One region of the Pantoea sp. USHLN298 genome, then DNA from elsewhere that is predicted to be linked to it. Evidence: predicted binding sites of a transcription regulator. Region 1 holds the regulator's gene; each other region holds the start of a gene.
The links. Region 1 encodes LexA, which represses DNA repair genes until DNA is damaged. Its sites were predicted from a motif close to TNCTGTATGTACATACAGNA; they were not measured.

Region 1 (4,202 bases):
CGCTGCGGCTCAATCGGATCGATGGCGTCACGCCACTCCGGCACCCGCTTGTTAAGGTAGTTAACCAGCGGCAGCGGTTCGCCAAAGTTAACGTAGCCCTGGCCGAGGTTACGCAGCTTACGCAAGCCGTGCACCATCTGCATGAAGCCTTCTTTCTCTTTCGCCGCGCCGCGTAGCTCTTTAGCGTAAGTCCCGACTTCCATCACGTGCTCATAACCGATGTAAATCGGCACCAGGGTAATCGGGCGATTACCGCCGCGCAGCATCGCCTGCAGGGTCATCGCTAAGGTCCCGGTTTTCGGATCGAGCAGACGACCAGTGCGGGAACGACCGCCTTCAACAAAGTATTCCACCGAATAGCCGCGGGTGAACAACTCGCCGAGATACTCACGGAACACCGTGGCATACAGCTTGTTGCCTTTAAAGGTACGACGAATAAAGAACGCGCCCAGACGACGGAAGATCGGTCCGGCTGGCCAGAAGTTGAGGTTGATACCGGCGGCAATGTGCGGCGGCACCAGTCCCTGATGATAGAGCACGTAAGAGAGCAGCAGGTAATCCATGTGGCTGCGATGGCACGGCACATAGACGATTTCATGTCCATCCTGCGCCAGCTGACGCACTTTTTCGCCGCCGTTAACGTTGATGCCCTGATAGAGACGGCTCCAGAGCCAGCCCATCACGCGATCCGTCACGCGGATCGCTTCATAAGAGAAGTTCGCCGCAATCTCTTCCATCATCTCAACCGCATTCTGCTGCGCTTTTTCATGGGAGATTTTTTTGCTGCGGGCTTCATCTTCGACGGCTTTTTCAATCGCTTTAGACTGCAACAGGCGATTAAACAGATCCTGACGTGCCGGTAAACGCGGGCCAACCGCCGCCAGACGCTGACGGGCAAAGTGAATGCGCGCCACCCGGGCCAGTTTCTGGGCGATCGATTTGTCGGTGCCGTGCTCGGTCGCCATGCGGCGCAGCGAAACGGTCGGCGAGAAACGGACAAAACTGTCGCGTCCGTGCCAGATCACCGCAAAGAACTTTTGCACGCCGTTCAGTACCCGCAGGTGCGGTGCATCTTCGCCCTGAACCTCACGGCCTGGCGCACGACCAAACATCACCGTCACCGGCAGCATCTGGATATCCAGTTTGGGGTTATTGCGATGCAGGTCGAGATAATCGTGAAAAATCTTCACCGATTCGACGCTGGGCACAAAATAGGGGAAGACGCGCGGGCCATCGTGGATAAAAACGTGGCGCGGCAGCAGTGAACCATCAATCTCCAGCGGAGAGAGCGGGTCGGGCAGATGATGCCGCAGGCACTGCGCGCGTAAAGTCAGTAAGTCGGCCTTCGAATCGTAAGGCAGAACGTACATAATGGGCCGGGTCGGGTCCAGACCATGTTCAGAAACGGGATCGGCCGGAATGGCCTTACTCTTTACCAAAAACGACAGTGGTAAATTCAGTAATTTGTAATAAAGTTTACGCCAACCTGACATAGACAACATGAAGCCTCTTGTTAGCAAAGCGCCGCAAGCATACCAGAAAGCGCAGCGAAGATCTGTGGTGGTGCCAATTGCACGCAGCCCAGACATTGACGTCAATCCGATGAAAGGGTTCCACCAATATGGCAAATAATGCCACCGGTCTTGTAAGAATTGTGAAAGCCGCAGGTTACTCATGGCAGGGCCTGCGTGCCGCCTGGCAGCATGAAGCGGCTTTTCGGCAGGAAGCGCTGGCCGCGCTGGTCGCCATTATTGTGGCCTGCTGGCTGGATGTCGATATCGTCTCGCGCATCCTGATGATTGGCGCTGTGGTGCTGGTAGTCATCGTTGAAATCCTCAATAGCGCCATCGAGGCGGTTGTGGATCGTATCGGTCAGGAGCGCCATCCGTTAGCCGGTCGGGCAAAAGATATGGGCTCGGCAGCGGTGCTGATCAGTATCTTACTGGCACTGTTTGTCTGGATCGCGCTGCTCTGGACACATTTGCGATAACCCTTCCACAACGCGCCATCTGGCGCGTTTTTGCCTGAGAATCGGTTTCCATTTCGCCAATACCTGTATATACTCACAGCGACTGTATAAACAACCAGGGGGCGGGATGAAAGCATTAACCAGCAGGCAGCAGCAGGTCTATGACCTGATTCGCGACCATATTACTCAAACGGGCATGCCGCCTACGCGTGCAGAAATTGCCGCGCAGCTGGGTTTCCGCTCGCCGAATGCGGCAGAAGAGCATCTTAAAGCGCTGGCACGTAAAGGGGTGATTGAGATTGTCTCTGGCGCCTCGCGCGGTATCCGTCTGTTAATGGAAGAAGAGGCCTCTGAAGGTCTGCCGTTAATTGGCCGGGTCGCTGCCGGTGAGCCGATCATGGCGCAGGAACATATCGAAACTCATTACAAAGTCGATCCGGGCCTGTTCAAACCCTCTGCCGACTTCCTGCTGCGCGTCAGCGGAATGTCGATGAAAGATATCGGGATTATGGATGGCGACCTGCTCGCGGTGCATAAAACCCAGGACGTCCGTAACGGCCAGGTTGTCGTGGCCCGCATTGATGATGAAGTGACGGTGAAACGCTGGAAAAAGCAGGGCGCTATCGTGCATCTCCTGCCGGAAAACAGCGATTTTGATCCGATCGTCGTCGATACGCGCGCGCAGTCACTGACCGTTGAAGGTCTGGCGGTGGGTGTGGTTCGCAACGGCGAGTGGCTCTGAGCCTGATATAACCGCGCATTCGTAGCGTCTGATGCTATTCTGTCGGCCCTAATTTTGTCGCTGCAGCTCCCCTCTCTGCAGCGCTGAGCACGGAACTGCGAATGCGTTTTTTAACGGCTACCGACAAAAAACTCTGGCGGCTCGCGCTGCCGATGATCCTTTCTAACATCACCGTACCCTTACTGGGCGTGGTCGATACCGCTGTCATTGGTCATCTCGACAGCCCGGTCTATCTTGGCGGGGTGGCGGTCGGGACGACAGTCACCAGTTTCCTCTTCATGCTGTTGCTGTTCCTGCGAATGAGTACCACTGGCCTGACGGCGCAGGCATTCGGCGCGGGCGATAAAACGGCACTGGCACGCGCGCTGACCCAGCCTTTAATCATTGCGCTGCTGGCTGGCGTGCTGTTCATCTGTCTGCGTACCCCCATCACCCGCCTGGCGACCTCTCTGATTGGCGGCGATCCCAAGGTTCTGCAACAGGCGACGCTGTTTATTCAGATCCGCTGGCTGAGTGCGCCTGCCACGCTGGCAAACCTGGTGATCCTTGGCTGGCTGCTCGGTGTGCAGTATGCGCGGGCACCGGTCATCCTGCTGGTGGTCGGTAATCTGGTCAATATTGTGCTGGATCTGTGGCTGGTGATGGGGCTGCACTGGGGCGTGGCGGGAGCGGCAACCGCGACCGCACTGGCAGAGTACATCACGCTGGCCGTCGGTGCGGTAATGGTCTGGCGTGTGTTGAAACTGCGCGGCATCACTACGGCAATACTGAAGCAGAGCTGGCGCGGTGATATTCAGCGCCTGCTGCGGCTTAATCGCGACATCATGCTGCGTTCGTTACTGCTGCAGCTCTGTTTTGCCTCACTGACCGTACTGGGCGCGCGCATCGGTCCGCAGGTGGTGGCAGTCAATGCGGTGCTGTTGATGTTTATCACCTTTACCGCCTACGCGCTTGACGGTTTCGCCTATGCGGTGGAAGCCTTTGCCGGCGAAGCACACGGCGCAAAAGATGGCAGCAAATTGCTGCGCGTCTGGCATGCCGCCTGCCGCCAGGCGGTGGTAGTGGCAATCGGTTTTTCGCTGCTCTATGCACTCTGCGGCCCGCACATCGTGGCGCTGCTGACCTCCCTTGAACCGCTGCAACAGGCCGCCGATCGCTATCTGATATGGCAGGTTATTCTGCCGCTGATTGGCGTCTGGTGTTATCTGCTGGATGGCATGTTTATTGGCGCGACCCGTGGCCGGGAGATGCGTAACAGCATGATGGTGGCGGCACTCGGCTACTTCCTGACGCTGCTCAGCGTCCCGATACTGGGCAACCACGGATTGTGGCTGGCGGTAACGGTTTTCCTGGCGCTGCGCGGCGTGTCGCTGTGGCTAATCTGGCGTAAACACTGGCAGCAGAACAGCTGGTTCGACGCCTGATAGCGGGCGGCTTTAGCCGGTGCGCTACAGATTATTCTGTATTATTCCAGCAACCCTAAAATCTTCT
Region 2 (4,202 bases), on a different contig from region 1:
GGCAGCGGTGAGACGGCCGGATCGATGATCACCACATCATTGCGCCTGATAGCAGGCGTCATGGCCTGTTCCTCAACCCGCAGGGCAAAGCTCTGCTGAGAGAGCGCCATGTCGTTATGCATCAGCAAATCACACTTCACCGAAGTGGCGTCATTCAGCCACGGCACCACGTCGCGCTGATTCAGTAAGGGAATCTGATGCAGCCCGGCAAATCCACTTTCGCTGAAAACAGGACCATCGCCATCTATCAGATAGGCAGGCGCGCATCCCAGCGATTCCGACAGCCGCAGCAGGTTTTCACCACGCGGTAACGTCTCCTCTTTTTCCCATTGTGAGATCGCCACATGGGACACTTTTACCTGTTCCGCCAATTGCTTCTGCGTTAATCCCAGGTTTTTTCGTCGGTGGCGAATACGGTCGCCCAGCGTTTCGTTTTTCATCTGCTTGACATTCAGGTTAAGAATGATTTAAGTATACTTAACCCTGGCATTTAAGCAATCTTAAATTTCAGGCAGGGGACGTGCCTGTTGTTGCACGCCGTGGTGTTCCAGTGACCTTACCGGGTAGAGGGGTGCGGCATGGAAAGTAGTTTAATTACCAGTATGGGTGCGTTGGTTTTGGGTGGGGGCGCGGCGGCACTGTTCTGGAAACCGTTATTGGCGGGTATCGCGTCAATCGTGACCAGTAATCGGGCCGGCGGCGAAATTATAACCAGTTATAAAGAACAGGTGGTGTTGCTGAAGGAGAGCAACCTGCTGATACGAGAAGAGAACGACGAGCTACGAGAACGGCACGATAAAAATTTGCGGCGTATCTCCATGCTCGAAACCGATCTTCGGCTTATCAAGAATGCGTTAGGGATACTGCTGGCAATGACAGAGGCCGATCACAGCGATAAGTTTCGCAACGAGGTCGATCGCCTTATCTCAACTCTGGAGGATCGCAGCGATGGTGACGATAAATAGTCCTGCTACAACCCTGTTAAACAAGCGAAAAATTATCCTCGGCGGCGTAATGCTGGGCTGCTCGATGATCTGCGTGCTGATGACGATTCTGTTTCTTTATGTCAGCAATACGGCCAACCGGCGAGTAGCAGAGATTCGGCAGGAGTATCGCAATATCGCGGCAAAACGTGATGCCCGGGTCGATTTGCTGACTAATCAGGTGACGACGTTACAACACAAACTTGATGCGTTACCGGACCGCACGGCGATCAAAACGGTGGATAAAGTCAAAGAGGTAGTGATTGAAAAAGAAGTGTCACCGATGCATTCGCAACCCAGGCCATAACTTCCGATTATTCTTAGTGCGGCTTCGCTATTATCGACTAGTTTTAAATCTCCGGGCGACATTTTCTTTCGCTGTATTGTGCGAAGAAAAGGCCCGCAGATTGGCCGGTTGATGAACCGCTACGCCAAATCACTTTGGATAACTAACCAGAAGGACATTTAGCATGAGCGATTCAACAGAAACCAAGAGCAAAAATGATTACCTGCGTGATGTCACCTCTCAGCTGAAAGAGATGCGCCACTATGCGCAAACCAACACCGAGACGCTGTCAGCACATTGGTTAGCCTTCGACGCGGGCGAATACAAAGACAAAGTTAACGCCGATCGCATCGATGCGCTACTCAACAAGCAGGGTAAGATGCTGGAAGATCTGGATGCGGCCATTCAGGACATTGAGATCGAAATTAATCACAGCGAGCAGGAGAGTTAAGTGATCTCCCGCTAACTGATGCGGTGGCCATTAAGGGATTAATCGGCCACCAGCCACATTTCCGCTTCGTCGAACATCTCTTCAACTATCCGCGCAATCGTCGCTTTATCGTTCTTACTCAAATCCGTATCAATAGCGTTACGTTCCATCGGTTTGACCTTAACTTCAATGTCAGGAAACACCCGATGCACCCGCTTTTCCAGCTCTTCGAGAATCATCTCGCGCGCACCCGGTAAACCGGCTACGTTACGCTTGTCATAAATCAACTCAACAAACATGATGGCAATCCATTCAGGGCAAAATCGCTGGGATATAATACTGTAAATAAAAACAGTGGCAAGGCGGCGCGCCCGATTACGGGAAATATTTTTATGTCATGCCGGACTGCATCTTGATCTGGCTTATTACTGCATCATCACGACATAATGGCAGCTCAAACATCTGGAGAAGTGCGATGCGACAACTGGTCATTGATATTCTGCTTAAACTGGCAAAGATGGACGTCGACGCGAAAGAGCTGACCGCCCAGCTTGAAGCGCAATCGCTGCTCGTTGCTGCGTTACTGGTGCAGGCCAAACAGGACAACACGCTGACGATTAGCGAGACGGTTCAGGATGCTATTGTCACGGCGTCACGTTCGTCGACCGACTTTTTGCAGTCTGACGTAGACCTGCTGCTGACGCACATTAATCGTCTGCTGGCAGTGGCACAATATGTGGAAGTAAAAGGAAAGATGGCAGAAGAGGAGTAGCCGGAGAAAAAAATTCGCCTCTGGAGGTGAAATCCAGCAACACCTCCAGAGGCAGTGCAAAAGCACTATTCGTTCAAGGACAATCACGACCGAAGTCGTAGGATGAAGTTATACACTTTCCTCGTCCTTGTACAACTTTATCGGCGGTTATATCACTGGTTGGAGGTGTATAAAGAATACACCTTACAAGACTGGCCGATCAGAGCTCGTTTTTGATGCAAAACTCTTCCCAGCTCATCCCCAGCGATTCAGCATGTGATTTGAGATAGGTCTCAATCGCCTCAGCCGCCACCGCTTTGTCTGGCTCAGCCAACTGTATCGAAAAGATCATCCCATCCAGATTTTTCTGACGTAAAAAAGCCGCATAGATGCGTTCAGCGTGCCATTCACGCAACTGACGCAGGGAAAGATTGGCCGCGCGGGCGTCGCTTTCGGTCAGCTCATCCAGCGCTGCCTGGAAATCGGGATGAGCGGTAAAGAACATGTCGCGCGCCTGCGCGTAATACGCTTCTGGGGTTTTCATAGCCGGGTTCCTGAATATCTGTTGCAGCCCGCCAGTGTAGCGGGTTGCGCCAGCCTTGTCAGGAAGCGATGCTACGGCGTGGCAGAACAAGGGTACTGACGCCGACTTTATACAAGACAATGAAAAAAAACGCGCCGGGCGCGGCTGGATCAGCCGGATACCTTGCGCACTGGCGTGGAAAAATTATAACGTAGCCGCCATTGACGCGATCTTAGGGATTAAACATGAAAAAGTGGATGCTGATTGCCACGCTGGCACTGGGCGGTTGTGCGCAAATCAACGATTATGACAGTGCGGTGCAAACGCCGGCGCCGGCGAATCTTCAGGGTAACTGGCAAACCGTCGGGCCTCAGGGAAAGCTGATTAGCGATCAGGCAATGGGCTCGCTTATTGTCAATGCGGATGGCAGTACGCTGGATTGCCGTCAGTGGCAGCGAGTGATTGCCAAACCCGGCAAACTGACGTTGCTGAGCGGTGATTACGTTAACGTAACGCGTCAGGTTCGGGTGATGCCGCTGGTGGTGGATAATGGTGAACTGAGCTATGACGGGCTGACGCTGCGCAAAGTGGATCGTCCGACCCTTGAGTGCCAGCAGGCGCTGGAGGAGGTGGCGAAGCAGCCAAAAGCCGCCATCATTCAGAATATTGAACCGCAGCTGCTGCGGACCCACATTACCGATAACAATGCGGCGGCCTTATCGCAATAACGTGATCTGGCAGGGCCGCGGCCCTGCCAGAAGAGGCACTACTCTGCGACGACCCAGACGCTGACGCTGCCGCCGTTACAGACAAACACTGCATTACCCTGACCATCGGCGGTAATGGTTTCTTCACGGTTTGCCAGATGATCGCGCCATACCTTGCCGGCATAGCCTTCACCCATCGCCACGGCTTTTTCGCCCGCCTCGCCATTCGACATGATTACCACACAGCCCGGCTGCGTTTCGGTTCCGCTGCGGCTAAAGGCAACGCAGTTAGGATGATCGAAATAGTCGGTCTGTACGCCCCAGCCATACTGCTGGCGCGCCCGGATTAACCCTTCCAGCTCCGGGATCACCGGCATCTCAATCTTATGCTTCTCACCGTCGCCACCGGTATCTTCGTAACTGGCGCCGAACAGATCGGGATAGAAAATGGTCGGTACCCCTTGTTCTCGCAGCAGGATCAGCGCGTAAGCCAGCGGTTTAAACCAGGCTTCCACCGGCGCT
Region 3 (4,202 bases), on a different contig from region 1:
TTTTTTCCAGTTCATGGGAAAACCTGAGCGCGTTGTAATGAGGCGGGAATGATAGCGCGCGCAAGGCAGCAGGCAAAGTGCCCAGCGTGCGTTTTTGTCATCAGGGTGTTTCGTGCAACCGCACGGCGTAACCCTGTTCCTGCCAGTGCGACAGCTGTTCCTGCTGACGACGGGTCAGTTTTTTTCCGGTAAACACAAACATATTCATGCCAGGAAACAGCTCCGGGCGCGGAACGTCGAGCGGTTCAGCCAGCACATCGATCCGCCAGCCGTGCTGCGACAGGCGCCAGCCTTCCAGCCAGATGCGGGTGCGGTCATCAATGCCCCAGCCGATAATCAGGGCATCTTTGCCCGCTTTTTTACGGCTGGCGGTCAGGCAGAACGCCACATAATCGATCAGCAAGCCATCCAGCAGGCTGCACATGGTACGGGCGGTGTTTTGATCAAGACTGAGCTTCTGACGCACCGGCATAAAAACGTGATCAATCAGCGCATCGATCGGATGTTCGCGACCGATAGCCGCAATTTTGTTACGCAGTTTGGCGGGTCTGACATGGCGTAACACACTGATGAGTTCATCCTGCAGGGTGGTCCAGCCATCATGCGCATCGACATCACCCCCTTCCAGCAGCGCTTTAACTTTGCCGACCGGCACGCCGCTCTCGATCCAGCGCATGATCTCTTCAATACGCTGAACATCTTCTTCATCAAACTGACGATGCCCACCTTCGGTCCGTTGCGGCTTCAGTAAGCCATAACGTCTTTGCCAGGCGCGCAATGTCACTGGGTTTATGCCACAGCGCTCGGCGACGTCACCGATACTGTATAGGGTCATAAATTCCTCTTTATACTGATCTGAGTGGAATTACCATAACGAAGCAAACTAAGTTGTACAATACATTTTTCAATGTACAACTTGACCGCTGCGCCTTTTCTCAGCTATATCTCATATAAGAGAAATTATTCCCAATTATGAGAAGGTACTATGTCGGACCTGAACACCGAACAACGCCTGGCAGCGCGACTCGCGGAATTACGTCTGCAACGTGGCTGGTCGCTGGATGAGCTTGCAATCGCTACCGGGATCAGCCGTGCCTCATTATCACGCATTGAGCGAAGCGAGACCAGCCCCACTGCCGCATTGCTTAATCGCCTGTGTGTAGCCTACGGATTAACGATGTCGCGCCTGCTGAGTGAAGTAGAGGAGGATGCGAAGCTGCTGATCCCGTATGAGCAGCAGCCGGTATGGAGTGATGAAGCCAGTGGATTCCACCGGCGAAATGTGTCACCGCCTGTTACTCATTTTAGATGCGAATTGGTGGAGGGCAAATTACGGCCCGGTGCGCGTATCGATTATGACGCCCCGCCGATACAGAGTATGGAACAGCATATCTGGCTACGTGAAGGCGGTCTGACCGTCAGCATGGCAAACCAGCAGTGGACCTTACGTCCGGGCGACTGTTTACGCTTTCACCTGACTGGCAAATCGGCCTTTGAAGCGCACCTGACCGAGGGCGCGCGCTATTTACTGGTGGTGGCAAAACCATGATCGACTATCAGATGCTCAGCGCGACACAGGCGCAGCAGCGCTTATCCGAACTTTGTGACGTGCTGCAGGGCTGCGTCGCGCAGGGGGCCAGCGTCGGATTTATTGATGCTGCCGATCAGCAGGCGATCCTGCGTTTCTGGCAGAATCGGATCTACAGCCTGGCAAGCGGCAATGACGAACTGTGGGTGGCGTCTCAGCACGGCGCGATTGTGGCGACGGTGATGATTAACAACAGCGCAATGCCCAACGGCCGTCATCGGGCGGAGATCAGCAAACTGCTGGTCCACCCGCGGGCGCGCCGCCAGGGGATTGCCCGTCAGCTGATGCAGCAGGCGGAACAGCGGGCGCGGCAGATGGGGAAAACGCTGCTGGTGCTGGATACGCGCAGCGGCGATGTCGCCAGCGATCTCTACCGTTCGCTCGACTGGCAGGTCGCCGGCTCGATACCCTTTTATGCCGAATCCACCACCGGCGAGCTGGATGCGACGACCTACATGTTTAAAGTGCTGAGCTGATCCGGCACCGAATACAATAAGAGACGGGATTTGGAACCGCAGACGAAAAAATCTGCCTGAAAGCTGACGTCGTCAGCATACTGTGTAAAAATACAGGCAATTTTTATGGTGTGGTAACAAACAAAATGGCCCTGACAGCAGCAGTAAAAAGCCAGATAGCGCAGTGGTATAAAGCGCTGCAGCAGCAGGTGCCCGATTTCATTCCGCGCGCCGCCCAGCGGCAGATGATTGCCGAAGTGGCAAAATGTCTGGCGGGCGATGATGCGCGCCATCTGGCGGTGGAAGCGCCAACCGGCGTGGGAAAAACCCTTTCTTATCTGATCCCCGGTATTGCAGCCAGCCGCGCTCAGGAAAAACGGCTGGTGATCAGCACCGCCAACGTCGCACTGCAGGATCAAATCTTCACCAAAGATCTGCCGCTGCTGAAAAAAATCATTCCCGATCTCACTTTTACCGCCGCCTTTGGTCGCGGCCGCTATGTCTGTCCGCGCAATCTGGCGGCGCTGGCGGCTGACGACGATCAGCAGGGCGATCTGCTGCTCTACCTGGATGATGACGCCATCAGCAGCACCAAAGAGGAGCAGACGCAGTGCGGCCGGTTGCAGAAAGCGCTGGACCGCTATCAGTGGGACGGCCTGCGCGATCACAGCGAGGAGAACGTCAGCGACAGCCTGTGGCAGCGGCTCTCCACCGACAAAGCCAGCTGCCTCGGCGCTCACTGCCGCTGGTATCGCGAATGCCCGTTTTTTGTGGCGCGGCGTGAAATCGAGCAGGTCGATGTGGTGGTAGCCAATCATGCGCTGGTGATGGCGGCGATGGAAAACGAATCGGTGCTGCCGCCGGCGAAGAATCTGATGCTGGTGCTGGATGAAGGCCATCATCTGCCGGAAGTGGCGCGGGACGCGCTGGAGATGAGCGCCGATATCACCCCAGGCTGGAGCAGCCTGCAGCTGGATCTGTTCATCAAGCTGGTAGAAAGCATCATGACTCAGATGCGGCCAAAATCGCCGCCGCCGCTGGCCAATCCGGAGCGGCTGAAAGCGCACTGCGAGGAGCTGCGTGAGCTGCTGACCATCATCAGCCAGGCGCTCAATCCGCTGTTGCCGCCGCACAATCAGCCGGGCGAATACCGTTTTGTACTGGGTGCGTTGCCGCAGGAGCTGCTGGACCTGTGCGCCCGGTTGTTCAAACTCAGTGATGCGCTGCGGGGCCTGAGCGAAGGCCTGATTAACGCCCTGAGCGAGCAGACCGGCAAGGTTGATGTGGTGCGGCTGCACCGTAATCTGCTGCAGCTGAACCGTCAATTCGGCTGGTTTGAATCGGTCAGTAAGCTATGGCGACTGGCGGCAATGGAGAAAGCCTCCGGCGCACCTGTGTCGAAATGGATCACCCGCGAACTGCGCGAAGGGCAGGCGCACCTGCTGTTTCACTGCGCCGGGATTCGCGTCAGCGATCAGCTGGAGAAAATGCTGTGGCGGAAGATTCCGCATGTGGTGGTTACCTCCGCCACGCTGCGCTCGCTCAACAGTTTTAATCGCCTGCAGGAGATGTCGGGGCTGAATGAAAAAGCGGGCGACCGTTTTGTGGCGCTCGACTCGCCGTTCAACCACGTTGAACAGGGCAAGCTGGTGATCCCGCAAATGCGTTACGAACCGCTGATGACCCACGAAGCGGAGCACATCGCTGAGATGGCGGGCTTCTTCCGCCAGCAGATGAGCCTGAAGCAGCATAAAGGGGTGCTGGTGCTGTTCGCCAGCAACCGGGCGATGCAGCAGTTTGTCGCCTGCCTGCCCGATTTGCGCCTGTCGATGCTGGTGCAGGGCGATCAGCCGCGTAGCCGACTGGTCGATCTGCATCGTCAGCGGGTGAGCAAAGGCGAGACCAGCATTCTGATTGGCCTGCAATCATTCGCGGAAGGGCTCGATTTAAAAGGCGATCTGCTCAGTCAGGTGCATATTCATAAAATTGCTTTTCCGCCGGTAGACAGTCCGGTAATTTTAACCGAAGGCGAATGGCTGAAGAGCCTGAAGCGTTATCCGTTTGAGGTGCAGAGCTTACCCAGCGCCTCGTTTACCCTGATTCAACAGGTCGGACGCCTGATTCGCAGCCATCAGTGTTATGGCGAAATTGTTATCTAT

Region 2: a site for LexA is predicted at 2,037-2,056, ahead of WFK59_RS07515 (DinI-like family protein). Genes of this name have one in related genera too.
Region 3: a site for LexA is predicted at 2,143-2,162, ahead of dinG (ATP-dependent DNA helicase DinG). Genes of this name have one in related genera too.

What each region holds. Positions count from the first base shown of each region.
Region 1 covers NZ_JBBCRO010000004.1:539,265-543,466, reverse strand. The annotation lists gene plsB (glycerol-3-phosphate 1-O-acyltransferase PlsB) at 1-1,493, opposite strand, end outside; gene WFK59_RS13435 (diacylglycerol kinase) at 1,622-1,990, shown strand; gene lexA (transcriptional repressor LexA) at 2,097-2,711, shown strand; gene dinF (MATE family efflux transporter DinF) at 2,813-4,135, shown strand.
Region 2 covers NZ_JBBCRO010000002.1:599,369-603,570, reverse strand. The annotation lists gene WFK59_RS07535 (helix-turn-helix domain-containing protein) at 1-440, opposite strand, end outside; gene WFK59_RS07530 (hypothetical protein) at 579-965, shown strand; gene WFK59_RS07525 (hypothetical protein) at 949-1,290, shown strand; gene WFK59_RS07520 (hypothetical protein) at 1,454-1,720, shown strand; gene WFK59_RS07515 (DinI-like family protein) at 1,759-1,998, opposite strand; gene iraP (anti-adapter protein IraP) at 2,175-2,471, shown strand; gene WFK59_RS07505 (DUF6388 family protein) at 2,671-2,994, opposite strand; gene yedD (lipoprotein YedD) at 3,219-3,701, shown strand; gene amyA (alpha-amylase) at 3,740-4,202, opposite strand, start outside.
Region 3 covers NZ_JBBCRO010000001.1:436,770-440,971, forward strand. The annotation lists gene WFK59_RS02190 (MerR family transcriptional regulator) at 101-835, opposite strand; gene WFK59_RS02195 (XRE family transcriptional regulator) at 986-1,549, shown strand; gene WFK59_RS02200 (GNAT family N-acetyltransferase) at 1,546-2,064, shown strand; gene dinG (ATP-dependent DNA helicase DinG) at 2,190-4,202, shown strand, end outside.